DNA from 3 places in the Streptomyces sp. NPDC001889 genome. Region 2 is predicted to be linked to each of the others. Evidence: riboswitches for the same ligand, from Rfam matches in the RefSeq annotation. Region 2 holds a riboswitch; each other region holds the start of a gene.
What was found. A riboswitch is a leader RNA that binds a small molecule or an ion and turns the genes downstream of it on or off. The one in region 2 is predicted to bind cobalamin.

Region 1 (7,064 bases), on a different contig from region 2:
CTGACGTCCATAGATTGCCTGGGTAAATGGAACACATCACGCTGCTGCTCGCGATTGTGATCGTGACGGCTCTCGTGTTCGATTTCACGAACGGTTTCCACGACACGGCCAACGCGATGGCGACGACCATCTCGACCGGCGCCATGAAGCCCAAGTCCGCGGTGGCGATGTCCGCCGTGCTCAACCTCGTCGGCGCGTTCCTGTCGGTGGAGGTCGCCAAGACGATCTCCAGCGGCATCGTCAACGAGGCAGGCATAACACCAGAAGTGATCTTCGCGGCGCTCGTCGGCGCCATCCTCTGGAATCTCCTGACGTGGCTGGTCGGCCTGCCGTCCAGTTCCTCGCACGCCCTCATGGGCGGTCTGATCGGCGCCACCATCGCGTCGGTCGGGTTCAGCGGCGTCAACGGCGGCACCGTCGTCACCAAGGTGCTGATCCCGGCCATCGCGGCTCCGCTGGTCGCCGGTATCGGCGCGTACCTCGCCTCCAGGCTGACGTACAAGCTCGGCCAGAACGCCGACCCGAAGTCCACCGCGAAGGGCTACCGGGTGGGCCAGATCGCCTCGGCGGGCCTGGTCTCGCTGGCGCACGGCACCAATGACGCCCAGAAGACGATGGGCATCATCACGCTGGCCCTGGTGACCGGCGGCATCCTCAACCCCGGCTCCAACCCCCCCATGTGGGTCATCGTCTCCGCCGGTGTGGCCATCGCCCTCGGCACCTACCTCGGCGGCTGGCGCATCATCCGGACCATGGGCAAGGGCCTGACCGACCTCCAGCCCCAGCAGGGCTTCGCCGCCCAGTCCAGCGCGGCCAGCGTCATCCTCGCCTCCTCCAACCTGGGCTTCTCGCTCTCCACCACGCACTCGTGCTCCGGCGCCGTGATGGGTGCGGGCCTCGGCCGCAAGGGCGGTGTGGTCCGCTGGTCCACCGCCACCCGGATGTTCGTGGCCTGGGGTCTGACCCTGCCCGCCGCCGGTCTGGTCGCCGCCCTCTCGGAGTACGTGACCAAGCAGGGCGACTGGGGTGTCGCCGTGGTCGCGGTCTTCCTGGTCGCCTCCTCGGCCGCGATCTGGCTCTACTCCCGCCGCCAGGTCATCGACCACACCAACGTCAACGACACCGGCGCCGATGTGGACAGCGAGACCGGCGAGGCCGGTGTGGTGACCAACGCCATGGCCGCCGTCACCGTGCCCCCGGCCGGCACCCCGGCGCAGGACGGCCTCAAGACCACCATCGCGGCCTCCCCGGCCGCCGCCCCCGAATCCGGCCCGGCCAGCCCGGCCGCGGTGTAAGGACAGATCAGCATGAAAATCGACTGGGCAGCTCTCGGCTCCGTTTTCGGTGTGAGCCTCGTGGCCACCGTCGTTCTGGTGGGCCTGTTCACCCTCGGCATCATCGGCATGAGCAAGCAGGCGACGGCCTCCGGCGGCGGCGGCTCCGTGGCGCTGGCGCGCACCGGTGCGTACACCTGCTTCGCGCTCTGCGTGGCGGCCATCACCTACGGGATCTATCTGATCGTCACCTGACGGCGGGCCCGGACCGCGCGCGGTCCGGGCTCTCCGCGCTCATCGACGGCAGACGGCCGGGCCGGTCATCCTCAGGGACGACCGGCCCGGCCGTCTGCCGTCCCGGGTCCGGGACGAGCAGCGCGGCGCTCCCCGGGTGTGGGGCTCAGCACAGTGCCCCTTCGCAGGTCAACGGCAGGTTGACGGCTGTTCTCACAGCGTGGTGGACTGCCGGGGCCATTACGGCGGCAGCAGAGGAAGCCGGTGCGAATCCGGCGCGGTCCCGCCACTGTCACCGGGAGGAGTCCCGGGAGCCAGGAACTCTCGCCGCCGATCACGTCGAACCAGGGCGCGGACACCCTGAGTGAGGACATATCGCCATGCCCGGCCGCGGCCACGACCCTGCCCCGACTCCGAGAAGGATCTGCCCGCCCCGGCCGGTCCGGAGCGGAACCCCGGCCTGAATCGATGCGTGCCGACCGTGTACTGAACCGTGCCGACCGCGTTTTCGCGTACGGCGCCGGGGCCGGCCTCCTCGGTGACCTGCTGCTCGGCGATCCCCGCCGGGGCCATCCCGTCGCCGCGTTCGGACGGGCCGCGGGCGCGGTGGAGCGGGTTCTCTGGCGCGACCACCGGGGGTGGGGCGCTCTGCACACCGCCGTGTGCGCCGGAGGCGCCGCCGCGGCCGCGCACCTCCTCGCGCGCGGCACCCGGGGGGCGCCCGCGCTCTCCCTCGCCCTGACCGCCGCCGCCACCTGGACCGTCGTGGGCGGCACCTCGCTGGGCCGGGAGGCCAGGACCATCGGTGCCGCGCTCGCGGCCGGCGACGTGGAGCGGGCCCGCGCGCGGCTGCCGCATCTGTGCGGGCGCGATCCGCAGTTCCTGGACGAGGGCCAGATCGCCCGGGCCGTGGTGGAGTCCGTGGCCGAGAACACCTCCGACGCGGTCGTCGGCGCCCTGGTGTGGGGGGCGGTGGCGGGGGTGCCGGGCCTGGTGGGGTTCCGCGCGGTCAACACCCTGGACGCGATGGTGGGGCACCGCTCCCCGCGCCACCGGCGGTTCGGCTGGGCGTCGGCGCGGCTGGACGATCTGGCCGGCTGGCCGGGGGCCCGGCTGACGGCCGGGCTCGCCGTGCTCGCGGGCGGGGACGCGCGGGGAGCCGTCCGGGCGTGGCGCCAGGACGCGCACCGGCACCCCAGCCCCAACGCGGGCCCGGTGGAGGCCGCGTTCGCGGGGGCGCTCGGGGTGCGTATCGGCGGCACCCTGTCCTACGGCGGCCGGGTCGAGCACCGGCCCGTGCTCCATGGCGCGGGGCGGCCCGTGGAGGTCGCCGACATCGAACGGGCGGTGCGGCTGTCGCGCCGGGTGGGGCTGCTGGCGCTCGCCACGAGCGTGGTGGCACGGCCGTTGCTGCGGCGGGCCGTGACGGGGATTCAGCGGGGGTCCGGCGCACCGGCGCCGCGAGCGGGAGGAGACGGATGAGCACGGGAAGGCGCACCGGAGGCGGCCTGCTCGTCGCCGGGACGACGTCCGACGCGGGCAAGAGCGTGGTCACGGCGGGCATCTGCCGCTGGCTTGTGCGCCAGGGCGTGAAGGTGGCCCCCTTCAAGGGGCAGAACATGTCGCTCAACTCGTTTGTGACCCGCGAGGGCGCGGAGATCGGCCGGGCGCAGGCGATGCAGGCGCAGGCGGCCCGGGTCGAGCCGACCGCGCTGATGAACCCGGTGCTGCTCAAGCCCGGCGGCGACCGCAGCAGCCAGGTGGTGCTGATGGGCAGGCCGGTGGGCGAGCTGAGCGCGCGCGGCTACCACGGGGGGCGGCAGGAAGCGCTGTTCGGGCCGGTCATGGAGTGCCTGGAGGAGCTGCGGGGCAGCTACGACGCGGTGATCTGCGAGGGGGCGGGCAGCCCGGCCGAGATCAATCTGCGGCGCACCGACATCGTGAACATGGGCATCGCCCGCGCCGCCCGGCTTCCGGTGCTGGTCGTCGGGGACATCGACCGGGGCGGGGTCTTCGCCTCCTTCTTCGGTACGACGGCGCTGCTGAGCGCCGAGGACCAGCGGCTGGTGGCGGGATATCTGGTCAATAAGTTCCGGGGCGATGTGTCGCTGCTGGAGCCGGGTCTCGACATGCTCCACGGGCTCACCGGGCGGCGGACGTACGGGGTGCTGCCGTACGCGCACGGGCTGGGCATCGACGAGGAGGACGGGCTGCGGGTCTCGCTGCGCGGGACGGTGCGCGAGTCGGCGGTGGCGCCGCCGGTCGGGGCCGATGTGCTGCGGGTCGCGGTGTGCGCGGTGCCGCTGATGTCCAATTTCACCGATGTGGACGCGCTGGCCGCCGAGCCGGGGGTGATCGTGCGATTCGCGGACCGGCCCGAGGAGTTGGCCGACGCGGATCTGGTGATCGTGCCGGGAACGCGGGGCACGGTCCGCGCGTTGGAGTGGCTGAGGGAGCGGGGGCTGGCGCGGGAGCTTCTGCGCAGGGCGGCCGAGGGCCGTCCGGTGCTGGGGATCTGCGGCGGTTTCCAGTTGCTCGGTGAGCACATCGAGGACGAGGTCGAGTCGCGGGCGGGTTCCGTGACCGGTCTGGGGCTGCTGCCCGTACGGGTGCGGTTCGCGGCCGAGAAGACCCTTGCGAGGCCGACGGGCACGGCGCTCGGCGAGCGGGTGGAGGGGTATGAGATCCACCATGGCGTCGCCGAGGTGCTGGGCGGCGAGGCCTTTCTGAGCGGCTGCCGGGTCGGTGAGGTGTGGGGCACCCACTGGCACGGCTCCCTGGAGAGCGACGGCTTCCGGCGGCGGTTCCTGAGCCGGGTCGCGAGCGCCACCGGCCGGCGCTTCGTGCCCGCTCCGGACACGTCGTTCGGCGCGCTGCGCGAGGAGCAGCTCGACCGGCTCGGCGACCTCATCGAGGAACACGCGGACACGGACGCCCTCCTGCGGCTGATCGAGCGGGGCGCGCCCGCCGGCCTTCCCTTCATCGCGCCCGGAGCGCCCCCCGAGCCCCCGGCCCGGGAAGCGGTCCGAGCGCCCGGACGACCTGGAGCGCCCGTATGAACACCGTGCCGCCCGCCGCCGGAGGGCCGGTCGCCCCACCCCGCCCGTGCCCGTCACCGTACGCGCCCCACCCGCCGTATCTGTCGTATCCGTCAGAGCCGACCGAGGAGACCGCATGAGCACGCCCTACCCCTTCACCGCCGTCGTAGGGCAGGACGACCTCCGGCTGGCGCTGCTGCTCAACGCGGTGTCGCCGCGGGTCGGCGGGGTGCTGGTGCGCGGCGAGAAGGGGACCGCCAAGTCCACCGCCGTACGGGCCCTGTCGGCGCTGATACCGGAGGTGGAGGTGGTGGCGGGCTGCCGGTTCTCCTGCGATCCCGCCGCCCCCGATCCGGTCTGCCCCGACGGGCCGCACGAGGCCGGCGGGGGCACGGCGCGGCCGGCGCGGATGGTGGAGCTGCCCATCGGCGCGTCCGAGGACCGGCTCGTGGGCGCGCTCGACATCGAACGGGCCCTGTCGGAGGGGGTGAAGGCCTTCGAGCCGGGTCTGCTGGCCGACGCGCACCGGGGCATCCTCTATGTGGACGAGGTGAATCTCCTCCACGACCACCTGGTCGATGTGCTGCTGGACGCCGCCGCCATGGGGGCCTCCTATGTGGAGCGCGAGGGGGTGTCGGTGCGGCACGCCGCGCGGTTCCTGCTGGTGGGCACGATGAACCCGGAGGAGGGCGAGCTGCGCCCGCAGTTGCTGGACCGGTTCGGTCTGACGGTGGAGGTGGCCGCTTCCCGGGAGCCGGACCAGCGGGTCGACGTGGTGCGGCGGCGGCTGGCCTACGACGACGACCCGGCGGCCTTCGCGGCCGGCTGGGCGGACGAGGAGAGCGCGCTGCGGGAGCGCGTTCTGGCGGCGCGGAAGCTGCTGCCCGGGGTGCGGCTGGGCGATGGTGTGCTCCGGCAGATCGCGGCGACCTGCGCGGCGTTCGAGGTGGACGGGATGCGCGCCGACATCGTGATGGCGCGCACCGCCACCGCGCTGGCCGCGTGGGCCGGGCGGTCGGAGGTCCTCGCCGAGGATGTGCGGCAGGCCGCGCTGCTGGCCCTCCCCCACCGGCGGCGGCGCAACCCCTTCGACGCGCCCGGTCTGGACGAGGAGAAGCTCGACCGGACCCTGGAGGAGTCCGCCGAGGACGACCCCGACCCGGACCCCGACCCCGACCCCGACCCCGGCAACGGTCCCGGCGGCGGACCGGACAACGGCCCCGGCGGCGGACCGGACGGCGGCGGACAGCCTCCCCGGGAGACCCCCGAGACCCCCGAGACCCCCGGGACCGGTGGCCCGGAGCTGCCGTCCCAGGGCGGCGCGCCCGAGCGGCGGGAGCCGGAGGAGGGGAGTGCCGCCGGGGGCGCGGGCCGGGAGCAGCGCCCGGTCGGGGCCGGTGAGCCGTTCCGTACGAAGATGCTGAGCGTGCCGGGGATGGGCGAGGGCGCCGCGGGGCGGCGGTCGCGCTCCCGGGCCGAGCACGGCCGCACCACGGGCGCCCGGCGCCCCCGGGGACAGCTCACCAAGCTGCATCTGGCGGCGACCGTGCAGGCCGCCGCCCCGCACCAGCGGGCGCGGGGCCGCAGCGGACCGGGTCTGGTGGTCCGGCGGGACGATCTGCGGCAGGCGGCCCGGGAGGGGCGCGAGTCCAATCTGGTGCTGTTCGTGGTGGACGCCTCGGGGTCGATGGCGGCCCGGCAGCGGATGGGCGCGGTCAAGGGCGCCGTGCTGTCGCTGCTGCTGGACGCCTATCAGCGCCGGGACAAGGTGGGTCTGGTGACCTTCCGCGGCAAGGAGGCGGAGGTGGCGCTGCCGCCGACGTCCTCGGTGGACGCGGCGGCGGCCCGGCTGGATCAGCTGCCGACCGGCGGGCGGACCCCGCTGGCCGCCGGGCTGCTGAAGGCCCATGACGTGCTGCGGGTGGAGCGGATGCGCGATCCCGCGCGCCGCCCGCTGATGGTGGTGGTGACCGACGGGCGGGCGACGGGCGGCCCCGATCCGGTGGGGCTGGCGTCGCGTGCCGCCCGGCTGCACGCCGCCGGGGGCACGGCCGCGATCGTGGTGGACTGCGAGTCCGGCCCGATCCGGCTGGGCCTCGCGGGAACCCTCGCGGCCGACCTCCAGGGGCAGGCCGTCACCCTCGACGAGTTGCGGGCCGACGCCATCGCCGGCCTGGTCAAGAGCGTCCGGTCCGCCGGTGCCGACAGAAAGGCCGCGTAATGCCACAGGGACAGCCGTCCGTCGTACCGGACGACGGGCTCACCACACGTCAGCGGCGCAACCGTCCGCTGGTCTTCGTGCACACGGGGACCGGCAAGGGGAAGTCGACGGCGGCGTTCGGGCTCGCGCTGCGCGCCTGGAACCAGGGGTGGCCGATCGGGGTGTTCCAGTTCGTCAAGTCGGCGAAGTGGAAGGTCGGCGAGGAGAACGCGCTGAAGGTGCTGGGGGCGTCCGGCGAGGGCGGCGCGGTCGACTGGTACAAGATGGGCGAGGGCTGGTCGTGGGTGCAGCGCGATC
Region 2 (7,064 bases):
ATGTTCCACCGGGGGATGGACAGCATCGCCACCATCACGCTCGTGGGCGAGCTGCGCCGCGCCGGGATGCACTGCACCCCCCGGACGATCGCCGTCCACCGCACCCCCGCCGAGGTCGCCCGCGCGATCGCCGGCGCGCCCGGTCCGTCCGGGGGCACGGCGGCCGGCGAGGAGGCCGGGGAGACCCGGGTGCGGACCCCCGCGCTGGAGTGGATGCGGCGCCTGGGCACCTACCGGCGCTTCGCCCAGTCACAGCTGATCTCGCTGCCCCGGGGCATCACCGATGCCGAGGCCCACCGGGTGGTGGAACGGGTGCGCGCCGCCCATCCGCAGCTCACCGCCCGCACCGTGCGCGAACCGGACGGCCGGCTCGCCCTGGTCCCGGCCGGGCCGGACGCGGTGCCCGCCGTGCTGGTCGTGGAGGAGTGTCCGCGGCTGACCCCCCGGGCGGTCCTGGAGAGCGCCCACCGCGTCTGGGAGCGGCTCGACCCGGACAACGGCGCGATGATGGTGGGCGCCCTCCTGCGGGAGACGGGGACCGGGACGGCCCGGCTCTTCCTCGCCGTGCACCACGCGGTGGTCGACATCGTCTCCTGGCACGTCCTGCTGGAGGACCTCGCCGCCGCCCACGCGTCCCCCGGCACCCCTCCGCTCGCCGAGGGCACCACCATGGCCCAGTGGTCCCGGGCGCTGGCCGCCCGGGCCGAAGGGCCCGAGCCGCGCGCCCAGCTGGACCACTGGCGCGCCGTGGCACGGGAGAGCGAGCGGGCGCCGAGCATCGCCCGCCGGACCGCCGACCCCGCGGTGCACACCCGGGGACGGCTGGTGTCGCACCGGGTGACGGCCGACGCCGCCACCACCGGCGCGCTGATCCGCTCCGCGCGCACCACACCCGAGAACGCGCTGCTCACGGCCGTGGCCCTGGCGGAGGCCGGCTGGCGGGCGCGTCACGGGCACCCGCCGGACAGCGGGGTCACCGTGGTCCGGGAGGGACACGGCAGACGGGACGACCTGGTCGGCCCTTTCCTCGAAGCCGCCGGCGGACCCGTGGACACCTCGCGGACCGTGGGCTGGTTCAACGTCTTCCACCCCGTCGCCCTCGACACGGGCACGGCCGGTCCCCGGCTCACCCCCCAGGGGGCGCTGGAGGACCGGGGGGCGGCGCTCGCCCTGCTGGAGAAGGTGGGCGGGGAGCTGGCGGCGGTGCCGCACGGCGGGTTCGACCACGGTCTGCTCGGCGAGCCGGCCGCGGCGCGTGCCGAGGTGTTCTTCAGCTATCTGGGCCGGCTCGACCAGGTCGTCGGCGACGACCCGGGCCGCCCGTGGACGCTGGTCGTCGACGACGCGGTGCGGGAGGTCTTCCCGCAGGACAGCGAACCGGACGCGGCCCAGCCGTATCCGCTGGAGCTGATCTGCGCCGTCCACCCCGGTCCCGGGGGCCCGGTGGTGGAGGCGCTCTGGCGGTACGACCCCGGTGTCTGCGACCCGGGGGACATCCAGGAACTGGCCGCCCTGTGGCTCACGGCGCTCACGGCGCTCGCCGCGGCGGTCGAGGGCAACGAGAGGACAGGCGCGTGACCCGGACCATCGAGATCGGTGGCATCACCCTCGCGTACGAGGAGTTCGGCGGCGGGGACCCGGTCGTCCTCGTCATGGGCGCCGGCTCGCCGGGCCGGGTGTGGCGCCCCCACCAGGTGCCCGCGCTGGTCGCGGCCGGGCTGCGCGTGATCGTCTTCGACCCCCGGGGCGTGGGCGGCAGCTCCCCCTGCCCCGAGGGCTTCACCCTGGACGACCTCACCGACGACCTGGCCGGCCTGGTCGAGAAGGTGGCCGGGGGACCCGCCCATGTGGTGGGCACCTCGCTCGGCGCCCGGACCGCCCAGCAACTGGCGCTGACCCGGCCCGACCTGGTCGACCGGCTGGCCCTGCTGGCGACCCGGGGCCGCACGGACGCGGCGCTCTCGGTCTTCTCGCAGGCCCAGATCGCCCTGCACGACCACCGCGTGGCCCTCCCCGAGGAGGTGCGGGCCGCGCTGGGCGCGCTGGCCAATCTCTCGCCCGCCAGCCTGCGGGACGAGATCGAGGCCGAGGACTGGCTCGCCATCCTCGCCATGGCACCGGCCACCCCGTCGGCCGGAGTCCGGGAGCAGTTCGTCGCCGCGCTCACCGGATTCCCGCCGAGCGTCTCCGCGTTCGCCGCCATCACCGCGCCGACCCTGGTGGTCTCCTTCGCCGACGACCGGCTCTCCCCGCCGCATCTGGGCCGGGAGATGGCCGACGCCATTCCGGGCGCCCGCTCGGAGACCGTGGCCGGCGCCGGGCACTTCGGCTATCTGGAGCGGCCCGCCGAGGTGAACCGGCTCCTGGTGGAGTTCCTCACCGGAGCCTGAGCCGGCCGGGAGGCGCCGGGGTCCCCGGACCGCCGCATCTCCGCCCCGCCGGACCGGGCCCTGTCCTCGCACACCGCGCCGGACAGGGCCCGGCCCATGAGCCGGGGGAGCCGCCCGTGTCCCATGTCACGGTCCGGGATGTGAGCGGTACTGTCCGAACCCGGACGATCCCTCTAGGCTGACGGACGCAGCTGGTTCGCCCTGCCCGCCAGGCAGGCGCGTCGCAAGAGGGAACCCGGTGGGAATCCGGGACTGCCCCGCAGCGGTGAGCGGGAACGACCGCCGTCATGAGCACTGGAGCCGGGAAACGGTTCTGGGAAGCGACGGCCAGTAGGTGTCCACCGGGAGACCGGCGGACGCGCCCGCGAGTCCGAAGACCTGCCCGCTGTCCGCGCACGGCCCCCGCCGGCGCGGCCATCCCGGTGACCTCGTGGGCGGGTCGGCGACCAGAGCAGGCGGACCGGCGCGCCCCGTGCGCGCCGTGGACCCGTCCGTTGTGGCACCCCCTTCGCGCTCTCGTCCCGTCCCGGGATTCAACGAGACATCTCGCGAAGGAGAGTTCCGTGACAGCGCAGTCCGCAGCCGCGGCAGCACGGGCCACCGTGTACGGCTACCCCCGCCAGGGACAGAACCGGGAACTGAAGAAGGCCATCGAGGGGTACTGGAAGGGCCGCGTCACCGCCGACGCCCTCCGGGAGACCGCGGCGGGCCTCCGCCGGACCAACTGGCGGCAGCTCGCCGACGCCGGTGTCCACGAGGTGCCGACCGGTGACTTCTCCTACTACGACCACATGCTGGACACCAGTGTCATGGTCGGCGCTGTTCCCGAGCGGCACCGCGACGCCGTCGCGGCGCACCCCCTCGACGGCTACTTCGCCATGGCGCGCGGCACCCAGGACGTCGCGCCCCTGGAGATGACCAAGTGGTTCGACACCAACTACCACTACCTGGTCCCCGAACTCGGCCCCGGCACCGTCTTCACCGCCGACTCCGCCAAGCAGGTGGCCGAGGTGAAGGAGGCCCTCGCCCTCGGCCACCGCCCCCGCCCGGTCCTCGTCGGACCGGTCACCTATCTCCTGCTGGCCAAGCCCGCCCCCGGGGTGGCGGCGGACTTCGACCCGCTGACCCTCCTCGACCGGCTGCTGCCGGTGTACGCCGAGGTCCTCGCCGACCTGCGCGCCGCCGGCGCCGAGTGGGCACAGCTCGACGAGCCCGCGCTGGTCCAGGACCGCACCCCGGCCGAGCTGAACGCCGCCGCCCGCGCCTACCGCGACCTCGGCGCGCTCGCCGACCGCCCCAGGCTGCTGGTCGCGTCCTACTTCGACCGCCTCGGCGAGGCGCTGCCCGTTCTCGCCAAGGCCCCCGTCGACGGCCTCGCCCTCGACTTCACCGAGCGCGCCGCCGGCAATCTCGCCGACCTCGCCGCCATCGGCGGACTGCGCGACAAGCGGCTGGTCGCCGGTGTCGTCAACGGCCGCAACATCTGGATCAACGACTACGAGAAGTCCCTGGCCACCCTCGGCACGCTCCTCGGCCTCGCCGACCGGGTCGACGTGGCCACCTCCTGCTCACTCCTCCACGTCCCGCTGGACGCCGCCGCCGAACGCGACATCGACCCGCAGATCGCCCGCTGGCTCGCCTTCGCGAAGCAGAAGACGGCCGAGATCGTCACCCTCGCGCGCGGCCTCTCCCAGGGCACCGGCGCCATCGCCGGCGAACTCAGCGCCAACCGGGCCGACCTGGCCTCCCGCGCCGGTTCCGCCCTCACCCACGACCCGGCGGTACGGGCCCGTACCGCCGCCGTCACCGACGCGGACGGCCGCCGCTCCCAGCCGTACCCCGAACGGACCGCCGCCCAGCGCGCCCGCCTCGGCCTGCCGCTGCTGCCCACCACCACCATCGGCTCGTTCCCGCAGACCGCCGAATTGCGCACCGCCCGCGCCGATCTGCGCGCCGGGCGCATCGACACCGCCGGCTACGAGGAGCGCATCAGGGACGAGATCCGCGATGTCCTCGCCTTCCAGGAGAAGGCCGGGATCGACGTGCTGGTGCACGGCGAGCCCGAGCGCAACGACATGGTGCAGTACTTCGCCGAGCAGCTCACCGGCTATCTGGCCACCCAGCACGGCTGGGTCCAGTCCTACGGCACCCGCTATGTCCGCCCGCCGGTCCTCGCCGGGGACATCTCCCGCCCCGACCCGATGACCGTCCGCTGGACCTCCTGGGCCCAGTCGCTCACCGAACGGCCCGTCAAGGGCATGCTCACCGGGCCGGTGACCATGCTCGCCTGGTCCTTCGTCCGCGACGACCAGCCGCTCGGCGACACCGCCCGGCAGGTCGCGCTCGCCCTGCGCGACGAGGTCGGCGACCTGGAGGCCGCGGGCACCTCCGTCATCCAGGTCGACGAGCCCGCCCTGCGCGAGACCCTCCCGCTGCGCGCCGCCGACCACGCCGGCTACCTCGCCTGGGCCACCGAGTCCTTCCGCCTCACGACCAGCGGCGTACGGCCGGGCACCCAGATCCACACCCATATGTGCTACGCCGAGTTCGGCGACATCGTCCAGGCCATCGACGACCTCGACGCCGATGTCATCAGCCTGGAGGCCGCCCGCTCCCATATGCAGGTCGCCCGGGAACTCGCCGAGCACGGCTATCCGCGCGAGGCCGGGCCCGGGGTCTACGACATCCACTCCCCGCGCGTCCCCAGCGCCGAGGAGGCCGCCGCTCTGCTGCGCGAGGGCCTTGAGGCCATCCCCGCCGAGCGGCTCTGGGTCAACCCCGACTGCGGCCTCAAGACCCGCGGCTGGCCCGAGACCCGCGCCTCCCTGGAGAATCTGGTCGCCGCCGCCCGCGAAGTCCGCTCAGGGCTGACCACCGGGGGCGCCTGACCGCGCCGGGCCGGGACGGGCCCCCGGGTCCGTCCCGGCCCGGGGCCCGTCCCGCTCCGCGGGCTCCTGGGACTCCCCGGCCCCCTGGGGCGCGGCGAAGCGGACCGGGGCCTGGAAGCGCGCCTTCCGGGCGGCTCTGCGCAGAACCGTCAGCACCGCGGGGCCCGCCAGGATGACGCAGAGGAAGGTGGTGACGGCGCGCCCCGTGTCCCAGCCCAGGGAGGTGGCGATGTCGAAGGCGATGTAGCGCTGCCACTGCTCGGTGAAGGGCAGCCCGGGGAGATACGCGATGGAGCTGTCCGGGTCCAGCGAGAACGGCCAGAAGGAGAGGTTGAGCAGAAAGCCGAAGAGATAGCCGGAGAACGAGCCGTAGACGGCGAGCAGCACGATCTCACGGCGGCCGGTGGCCCGGGGAAGGAGCCCGGCGAGCATGCCGACGAAGGCGCAGCCGAACATCTGGTACGGCATCCACGGCCCCACCCCGCCGGTGATCAGGGCGGACGCGAACAGCGAGGTGCAGCCGAGGGTGAAGCCGAACCCGGGGCCGTAGACCCGTCCCGCCAGGACCAGGAGGAAGAACACCGTCTCGATGCCCGCGGTCCCCGCGCCCAGCGGCCTCAGCGCCGCGTTGACGGCGGAGAGGACCCCCAGCATGGCCAGGGCCTTCGAGCTGATCCCGCCCTCCGCGATCTCCGAGACCACCACGCACAGGACCAGCACGAGCAGCACTCCGAAGATCAGCGGCGGCGCGTAGTGCGAGGCGAACGTTCCGGGGGCGACGAGGAACGGCCAGAAGAAGGCGACGACTCCGAGGAGGGCCGCCATGGCGATCACGACCGCGGCGCGCGGGCCGACGCGGATCGCCGTCGCGGCGCGGGGGAGCGCGGGGAGCGTCATGAGCCCGCCCCGCCGCCCGGGAGCACCGAGGCGGCCTGGGCCACCGTGAGATACGGCAGCGGCGCCAGGATCTTCGCGACCTGCGGGGCGAAGACGGGCGAGGCGACGATGACCTCGGTGGTCGGACCGTCCGCCACGACATCGCCCTCGGCCAGCACCACGACCCGGTCGGCGGCCCGGGCGACGAACTCGACATCGTGGGTGGAGATCACCACCGCCCGCCCCTCGGCCGCGAGGCCGTCGACGATCCGGATCAGCTCCGCCTTGGCCCGGTAGTCGAGCCCGCGCGTCGGCTCGTCCAGCAGCACGACCCGGGGGGCGGCGGCGAGCTGGATCGCCAGCACCAGGGCCAGCTTCTGCCCCTCGGAGAGATCCCGGGGATGGGTGGTGCCGTCGATCCCGGGCGCGAGCCGGTCCAGGACCGCCCGGGCGCCGGGGCCCGGCCGGCCGGTCAGGGACTCCCGGTCGGCCTGGTCGAGTTCCTGCCCGACGCTCTCCAGATACAGCAGATCGGTGGGTGTCTGCGGTACGAGGCCGACGAGCCGGCGCGCGTCGGCCGGGGGGAGTCCGCGCGGATCGGCCCGCTTCCCGGTCACCGCCGACACGACCTCGACGGTCCCCGCCGCCCGGGGGCCCGAGCCCTGGAGCGCCCACAGCAGGGAGGACTTCCCGGAGCCGTTGCGGCCCATCAGCGCGGTGACGCGGCCGCCGTGCAGGTCGAGATCCACCTCGCGGACCGCCGGAACGCGCCGGTGGCTCACGGTGATCCCGCGCGCCGTCAGCAGCGGCGGCCCCCCGGCCGCAGCGGGCGCCACCGGCGGCCGGGCCGGGGGCGGGGGCACGGGGGCGAGCCGGGTGCGCAGCGGGGCCGCCGCCCGGCGGGCGTCCC
Region 3 (7,064 bases), on a different contig from region 2:
CACACGCGCCCACACCGGCGGGGAGGGCGCCCGGTACGCGGGGGTGCGCTTCGCCCCCGGGACCGCGCCCGCGCTCCTCGGCGTCCCCGCGCACGAGGTGCGCGATCAGCGGGTGGAGCTGGCCGACCTCTGGGGCGCGGCCGTGGCCCGCCGGCTCGCCGAGCGGATCGACGCGGCGGCCGACCCCGCCGCCGCGCTGGAGGAGCTGGTGCTCCGGACGGCCGCCGGCGCGCCGGACCCGCCGGACCCCGTACTGGAACGGATTGTCCGGCATCTGGACAGCGGGCAGACGGTCTCCGCCGCCGCCCGCGCCGTCGGCCTCGGCGCCCGGCAACTGCACCGCCGCTCGCTCCACGCCTTCGGCTACGGACCCAAGACCCTCGCCCGGGTGCTGCGGCTCCAGCGGGCCCTGGCCCTGGTGCGCCGGGGGGTGCCGTTCACGGCGGCAGCGCTCGCCGCGGGCTGCGCCGACCAGGCACACCTCGCCCGGGAGATGCGCGAGCTGGCCGGGACGACCCTCACCGCCTACACCGCGTCCCGCCGCCCCTGAGGAGACGGCCTAGTCCTCTTCCGTGCCCGCGTCCGCGAACAGCGAGACACCGCAGCCGTCGGGGTCCAGCACCACCGCGTAGCGCTGCCCCCACACCGCGTCCCACGGTTCGAGATGGCTCCGGTACCCCGCGGCGACCAGCTCCGCGTGGACGGAGTCCACCTCGGCGGCGGTGTCGCAGCGGAAGGCGAGCCCCAGCCGCTCGCCCCCGGTGGGCCGGGTCCACCCGGGGTCGAAGGAGCGGATGGTCTCCTCGGTGTCCCAGAGCACCCGCACCCCACTGGGGAGCGTGGCCTCGGCGTGCGGGGCGGAGTCGGCGCCGGAGGGGACGTCCAGGCCGAGCCGGCGGTAGAAGGCGAGAGACGCGGCCATGTCGGAGGCGACGATGCCGATCGAGTCGAAGCGCGGAGTCATGCCCCCACCGTAGGCGGGCCCCGCGCCGCCGGTCTTGAAGGAATCGGACACCGGCGGGGGCTCCGCCGGTGTCCGTACGGTGGTCAGCGCGCCGTGGCCGCCGTCCGGCGGGCCCCGGAGCGCGCCCCGGGGGTGAGCAGCCGTTCGGCCAGATGGCCGAAGACCAGACCGAACACCGCCCACAGCGTCACCTGGATCGCCAGTGTCGCCAGCCGGAACTCCCAGACCACTGCGGCCGGGAAGTCCTTGGGTACCTCGTTGTACGAGGGCAGGAACGCGAACGCCAGTCCGGTGGCGGCCACGAACCCCGCCACCGCCGCCACCGTCGCGTTCCAGTTGCCCAGCCGGGGCGCGAGACGCCTCCCGGTGATCAGCGCCGCGAGCCCCAGCAGCACACTGACCACCACCATCAGGAAGTACACCGCCGTCCGCTCCCCGATGGTGCCCGGGTCGCCCACCGCCGGCGGGTTCGGCGGGTACTTCAGGAACGGCACCACATACAGCGTCAGCAGCCCGCCGAGGGCGACGAACGCGGCGGTGGCCCGGGGGCCGAAGCTCCCGGCGCGGCCGATGGCGGCGCAGTGGGCGAGCGCGGCGATACCGCCGACCGCGACCCCGAAGACCAGCACACCGGTCGCGAGACCGGCCGTGGACTGCACGGCCCGGCTGACGAGTTCCTCGCCGCCGTGCCCATGGCTGTGGCTCTCCTCGAACGCGATCGCCGCGTCCACCGGCCCCTCACCGAGGAAGTACGCCACCACCAGGGCCACCGCCCCCGCGATCAGGCCCGCGAGCATGCCCCGTACCAGCAGGGCCCGTACGGATATGGAGTTCATCGCAGGCCGCCCTCAGTGGCAGGGGAAGCCGAGCAGATGGCGTCCGTCGTGGACCCATTCATGGACACCCTCGCCGGAGACGAGGGCGGTGGCGCCCTGCTCGGCGCCGACGAAGTAGAGGAGGATCAGCATGAGGATGCCGACGAAGGCCGCCCAGGGGGCGAGTTCCTTCCAGGAGACGGGGGTGACCGCCGGTGTGGCGGTGGGGGCGGGCACAGCGGATTGAGCCATGGCAGAACCTCCTGAGGGAGCACGCGTCCCGGTCGTGGTGCCTGGTGCCGCAGACGAGGGCGCGGGGTCTGACTTCCCGCGTCGGTGCGGGTACACAGTGGCGCGACCGTGCCGGATTCCCACCGGACTTCCATCACACTCTCGTCATGTCCACGCGACCGTACCGCTTGCGGGCGGGCACCGCTACGGCGCGGGGTGGCCGGAAATGACGGTACGGATGATGATGGTCGCGCCGGTGGCGACGGAGGCCCTCCGCGAGGCCCGCTTCGAGGCGGGCGAACCGCCGGACGAGGCCGGTCTGGTGAGCGCGCGGGCGGCGGCCGGAGGGCTGCCGAGGGCGGACCGGGCGGTGTCCGGGCCGTCGCCGCGCTGCCGGCTGACGGCCCGGGCGCTCGGGCTCGCCGCCCGGGAGGCGCCGGAGCTGGGCGAGTGGGACATGGGCCACTGGCGCGGCCGGAGCCTCGCGGAGGTGAGCCGGGACGAGCCGGACGCGGTGGGGCACTGGCTCACCGACCCGTCGGCCGCGCCCCACGGAGGGGAGGCGCTGACCGCGCTGTGCGCCCGGGTCGGGGGCTGGCTGGACGCGCTGCCCCCGGATACCGGCCGGCTCGTCGCGGTGGTGGACCCGGCGGTGGCGCGCGCCGCGCTGGTCCACGCGCTCGGCCTGCCGCTGCCCGTCTTCTGGCGGCTGGACATCGCGCCGCTGACGCTCACCGAACTCAGCTCCCGGGCCGGGCGCTGGAATCTGCGCTGCGGCACCCGGCTCCTCAGAGAGCCGTGAGGGGTTCGGCGCCGTGGGCGCGGTGGAGCACCTCCAGGAAGTCCGGCGCGGCGGGCAGTGCCGCCGAGCCGATCCGGCGCACCGCCACGCCCGGGGTCCAGGAGTTCATCACCACCGCCCCCGACAGCCCCGGCAGATCGGCGGGGGTGACGTCCCGCACCTGCTGGGGGACGCCGAGGTGGGCCAGTTGCCGCCGGAGGATGCCCATGGTGGTCCCGGTCAGGATCTCGGCGCGGGGCCACACCACGGCGGTGCCGTCCCAGAAGGCGAGGTTCCAGATGGTGGCCTCGCTGAGCCGGCCGCGGCGGTCGACGAAGGCGGCGTCGTCGAAGCCCTCCGCGGCGGCCTGCCGCAGGAGATGGGTCTTGGCGACCTCGCCGACGTGCTTCACCGCCGGGAGGAAGCGCTCGTGCTCGACGGTGGTGAGGGTGAGCGGGCCGGCCGGGCCCGAGGAGGGGGGTGCGGTACGGACCAGTACCCCGGGTTCCACCTCGGGCCCGGCGACCGTGAACTCGCCTGCCGGGGAGAACACCGTGGCGGTCAGCGAGAGATCGCCGGGTCCGGCCGCGGCCACCGCGGCCCGGAGACGGGAGCGCACCCGCTCCTCGGGGAGCGCCCGCCCGAACAGCACGACGGAGGCGGCGCGCAGCCGCTCCAGATGCAGATCGAGCCCGCGGACGCCGCCGTCGCGGACCTGCATGGCGGTGAAGTGGGCGTGGCCGGCGAAGGCGAGGGGGGAGAGGGCGGGGGTGGTGGTGGGGTGGCCGTTGAGGTGGACGACAGAAGGGGGCATGGGGGTCACTCCCGTGGTGAGCGGGCGGTTGCCCGTGCCCCGACGCTAAACCCTCACACCGATGTGAGAGTCAAACCCCCACCACCCACCCGTGATACCGGCCCCCGCGCCACGGTAGCCCGAGCAAACCCAGCCCGTCTGGGGGCACCTCCCGGAGGCAGCTCCGGGGGAGTTTGAGGACGGACCCTGTGCGACAGGGTGCCCGCACCCCGCGGGCCACGGTCGGGGGCCGGCCCCCGAACCCCCGCTCCTCAATCGCCGGAGGGGCTGGGGTGTGCTGCCTCAGCCGCCGGAGGGGCTGAGAGATCCAGCCCGTCCGGCGTTTGAGGACGGACCCTGGTCCACAGGTGCCCGCACTGTGCGGGCCACGGTCGGGGGCCGGCCCCCGGACCCCCGCGCCTCAATCGCCGGCGGGGCTGGGTGGTGCTGCTCAGTCACCGGCGGGGCTGGGTGGTGCTGCTCAGTCACCGGTGGGGCTGGGGGTGCGGCTCAGCCGCCGGAGGGGCTGGGTGGTGCTGCTCAGTCACCGGTGGGGCTGGGTGGTGCTCCTCAATCGCCGGAGGGGTTGGGGTGTGCGGCTCAAACGCCAGTGGGGCTGAGGGGGGTGCCTCAGACGGCGGAAGCGTTGGGGGGTGCGGCGTGGCCGTGGGCCAGGAGGGGGAGGGGTGGGGGGTAGGCCAGGGGGTCGAGGGGGACGTCCTCCTCGCACACAGGGGAGGCGCACTCGCAGGCGAAACGGGCCACCAGGCCCGCCCGGGGCGCCCACGCCCGCCCCAGGAACCCCCGGTACTGCTCCGCCACCACCCCGTTCGCGTACCGCAACAACCCCCGCCGCCCCTCCGCCGTCCGCACCCCCGACAACTCCCCCGCGAAGAACCCCTCCACCTCCGCCAGGGTCTCGGCCACCCCCCGCTCCCCGTCCACCCGCAGCACCGCGCCCCCGTACTCCTCCACCTCCGCCTCGATCACCCGCACCAGATGCCGGTAGAGCGCCAGCGGGCCCGGCTCCAGGCCGCGTTCCGCGAGGCGGCGGCGCTGGACCTCAGGGGTGGGCAGCAGCCACAGGGCGCGGGGTCCGGCGAACCGGGGGGTCACGGGGGTGCCCTCCACCACCGTCGGCGGCGACGGCGGCAGCGCCCGCACATCCTCCGCGATCATCGCGCCGCGCTCGTGGTGCAGCGACATCGCGAGCAACTCCTCCTCCGGCGCCGACCACCGCTCCTCCCGGGGAAGCGCCTCCCAGCGGATCGCCGCCCGGTGCCCCGCCGCGATGGCCCGGTCCCGGTGCTTCCAGGTGTGCGCGTCGGCGCCGTACCAGCGCAGACCGTGCCGCCGGGCCAGCAGCCTGGCCACCGTCGTCTTCCCCGCGCCGGGCGGCCCCCCGATCCACAGGCTCACTCCTCGTGCCCCGGGATCGGCTGCTCCGTCCAGATCACCTTCCCGTCCGGGGTGTAGCGCGTCCCCCACCGGTCCGCGAACTGCGCCACCAGGAACAGCCCCCGCCCGCCCTCGTCGGTGCTCGCCGCCTGCCGCAGATGCGGCGAGGTGCTGCTGTGGTCCGACACCTCGCAGATCAGCGTCCGGTCGCGGATCAGCCGCACCCGGATCGGCCCGATCGCGTAGCGGATCGCGTTGGTGACCAGCTCGCTGAGGATCAGCTCGGTCGTGAACGCCTCTTCTCCCAGATCCCATTCACCGAGCTTATGGGTGACCGCGTTCCGCACCTCGCCCACCGCCGACGGGTCCGACGCCACCTCCCACTCCGCCACCTCCGCCGTGCCCAGCACCCGGGTACGGCCCACCAGCAGCGCGATGTCGTCGCGCGGACGCTCGGGCAGCAGCGCGGCGAGCACGGCCTCGCAGGTCTCGTCGGGGGTGCGCTCCGGATGCCCCGCCACGGTCTCCCGCAGCAGCGCGAGCCCCTCGTCTATGTCGCGCTCCCGGTCCTCCACCAGACCGTCGGTGTACAGCACCAGACTGCTGTTCTCCGGCAGCTCCAGCTCCAGCGTCTCGAACGGCAGCCCGCCGAGGCCCAGCGGCGGCCCGCCGGGCACATCGGCGAAGACGGCCGTGCCGTCCGGGCGCAGCACCAGCGGCTGGTGGTGCCCCGCCCGGGCGACCGTGCAGCGCCCGGACGCCGGGTCGTAAATGGCGTACAGACAGGTCGCCCCCGTGACCTGGGACTCCCCGCCCGCCGTCTCCTCCGCGTCGATCCGGGCCACCAGCTCGTCGAGGTGCCACAGCAGTTCGTCGGGCGGCAGATCGAGGGTGGAGAAGTTGTGCACCGCCGTGCGGAGCCGGCCCATGGTGGCTGCGGCGTGCAGCCCGTGCCCCACCACATCGCCCACGACCAGCGCCACCCGCGCGCCCGGCAGCGGAATGATGTCGAACCAGTCGCCGCCCACCCCGCCGGCCCCGCCGAGCCCCGCCTGCGCGGGCCGGTAGCGGTAGGCGACATCCAGGGCGGTCTGCTCCGGCACCCCGCGCGGCAGCAGACTCCGCTGAAGCGTCACCGCCATGGTGTGCTCACGGTCGTAGCGGCGGGCGTTGTCCACGCTCACCGCCGCGCGGGCCACCAGCTCCTCGGCGAGGGACCTGTCCTCCTCCTCGAACGCCTCGGACGTCTCGGAGCGCCAGAAGATGGCCACCCCCAGGATCGCCCCGCGCGCCCGCAGCGGTACCGCGATCATCGAGTGGAAACCCGCCTCCACCAGCTTCTCCGCCCGCCCCTGCGCCTGCTGCTCCCACCCGGAGAACGCGCCCAGGTCCTGTTCGAGGATCGCCTCGCCCTGGTTGAGCCCCGCGCCCATCCGGGTGCTGCGGAGATAGCGGATCGTGGTGCCGAGACGGAAGTGGGCGGTCGCGTCGCCGGTCCCGGCGGCGGCGATCCGCCGCATGTCCGCGCCCGCGCCCGTCGCCGTCGGCTCCTCGCCGCGCAGCACCGACTCCACCAGGTCGACCGTGGCGTAGTCGCAGAACCGGCCGACGGCGAACTCCACCACCTCCTCGCAGGTGCGCACCACGTCCAGGGTGGTGCCGATCTCCGTACCGGCGTCGTACAGCAGCTTCAGCCGCCCCTGCGCGACTTCCGCCCGTCCGCTGACGGCCTGGAGTTCGGTGGTGTCCCGGAAGGTCGCCACACTGCCGAGCCTGCTGCCGTCCCGGCTGGTGGGGCGCTGGTTCACGGCCAGCAGCCGGTCGCCCACCTGGTGCACCTCGTCGGTGGCGGGATGGCCCGACGCCAGCAGCCGGGCGGTCGCCGGGTCGAGCCCCAGATCGCCGACGAGCCTGCCCTCCACCCTGGCCGGGAGCTTCAGCAGCCGGCGCGCCTCGTCGTTGGCGAGCAGCAGCCGCCCGTCGCCGCCGACGATCAGCACCCCCTCCCGGACGGCGTGCAGCACCGCGTCGTGGTGCTCGTACATCCGGGTCATCTCCTCCGGACCGAGCCCATGGGTCTGC

Region 1: it holds a riboswitch for cobalamin, as region 2 does, so the genes downstream of both, ACWCRA_RS30820 (cobalamin biosynthesis protein) here and metE (5-methyltetrahydropteroyltriglutamate--homocysteine S-methyltransferase) in region 2, are expected to answer to the same signal.
Region 3: it holds a riboswitch for cobalamin, as region 2 does, so the genes downstream of both, ACWCRA_RS00290 (CbtB domain-containing protein) here and metE (5-methyltetrahydropteroyltriglutamate--homocysteine S-methyltransferase) in region 2, are expected to answer to the same signal.

What each region holds. Positions count from the first base shown of each region.
Region 1 is NZ_JBSFER010000031.1:52,417-59,480, forward strand. Features, by position in the region: gene ACWCRA_RS30810 (inorganic phosphate transporter) at 27-1,295, shown strand; gene ACWCRA_RS30815 (hypothetical protein) at 1,308-1,529, shown strand; cobalamin riboswitch at 1,716-1,854, shown strand; gene ACWCRA_RS30820 (cobalamin biosynthesis protein) at 1,977-2,990, shown strand; gene ACWCRA_RS30825 (cobyric acid synthase) at 2,987-4,567, shown strand; gene ACWCRA_RS30830 (putative cobaltochelatase) at 4,683-6,767, shown strand; gene cobO (cob(I)yrinic acid a,c-diamide adenosyltransferase) at 6,767-7,064, shown strand, end outside.
Region 2 is NZ_JBSFER010000002.1:225,976-233,039, forward strand. Features, by position in the region: gene ACWCRA_RS02800 (non-ribosomal peptide synthetase) at 1-1,578, shown strand, start outside; gene ACWCRA_RS02805 (alpha/beta fold hydrolase) at 1,575-2,390, shown strand; cobalamin riboswitch at 2,566-2,790, shown strand; gene metE (5-methyltetrahydropteroyltriglutamate--homocysteine S-methyltransferase) at 2,954-5,278, shown strand; gene ACWCRA_RS02815 (ECF transporter S component) at 5,252-6,175, opposite strand; gene ACWCRA_RS02820 (ABC transporter ATP-binding protein) at 6,172-7,064, opposite strand, start outside.
Region 3 is NZ_JBSFER010000001.1:74,794-81,857, reverse strand. Features, by position in the region: gene ACWCRA_RS00305 (DUF6597 domain-containing transcriptional factor) at 1-550, shown strand, start outside; gene ACWCRA_RS00300 (VOC family protein) at 560-964, opposite strand; gene ACWCRA_RS00295 (CbtA family protein) at 1,048-1,800, opposite strand; gene ACWCRA_RS00290 (CbtB domain-containing protein) at 1,813-2,031, opposite strand; adenosylcobalamin (AdoCbl) riboswitch at 2,084-2,177, opposite strand; gene ACWCRA_RS00285 (histidine phosphatase family protein) at 2,237-2,812, shown strand; gene ACWCRA_RS00280 (aminotransferase class IV family protein) at 2,799-3,605, opposite strand; gene ACWCRA_RS00275 (hypothetical protein) at 4,215-4,958, opposite strand; gene ACWCRA_RS00270 (SpoIIE family protein phosphatase) at 5,000-7,064, opposite strand, start outside.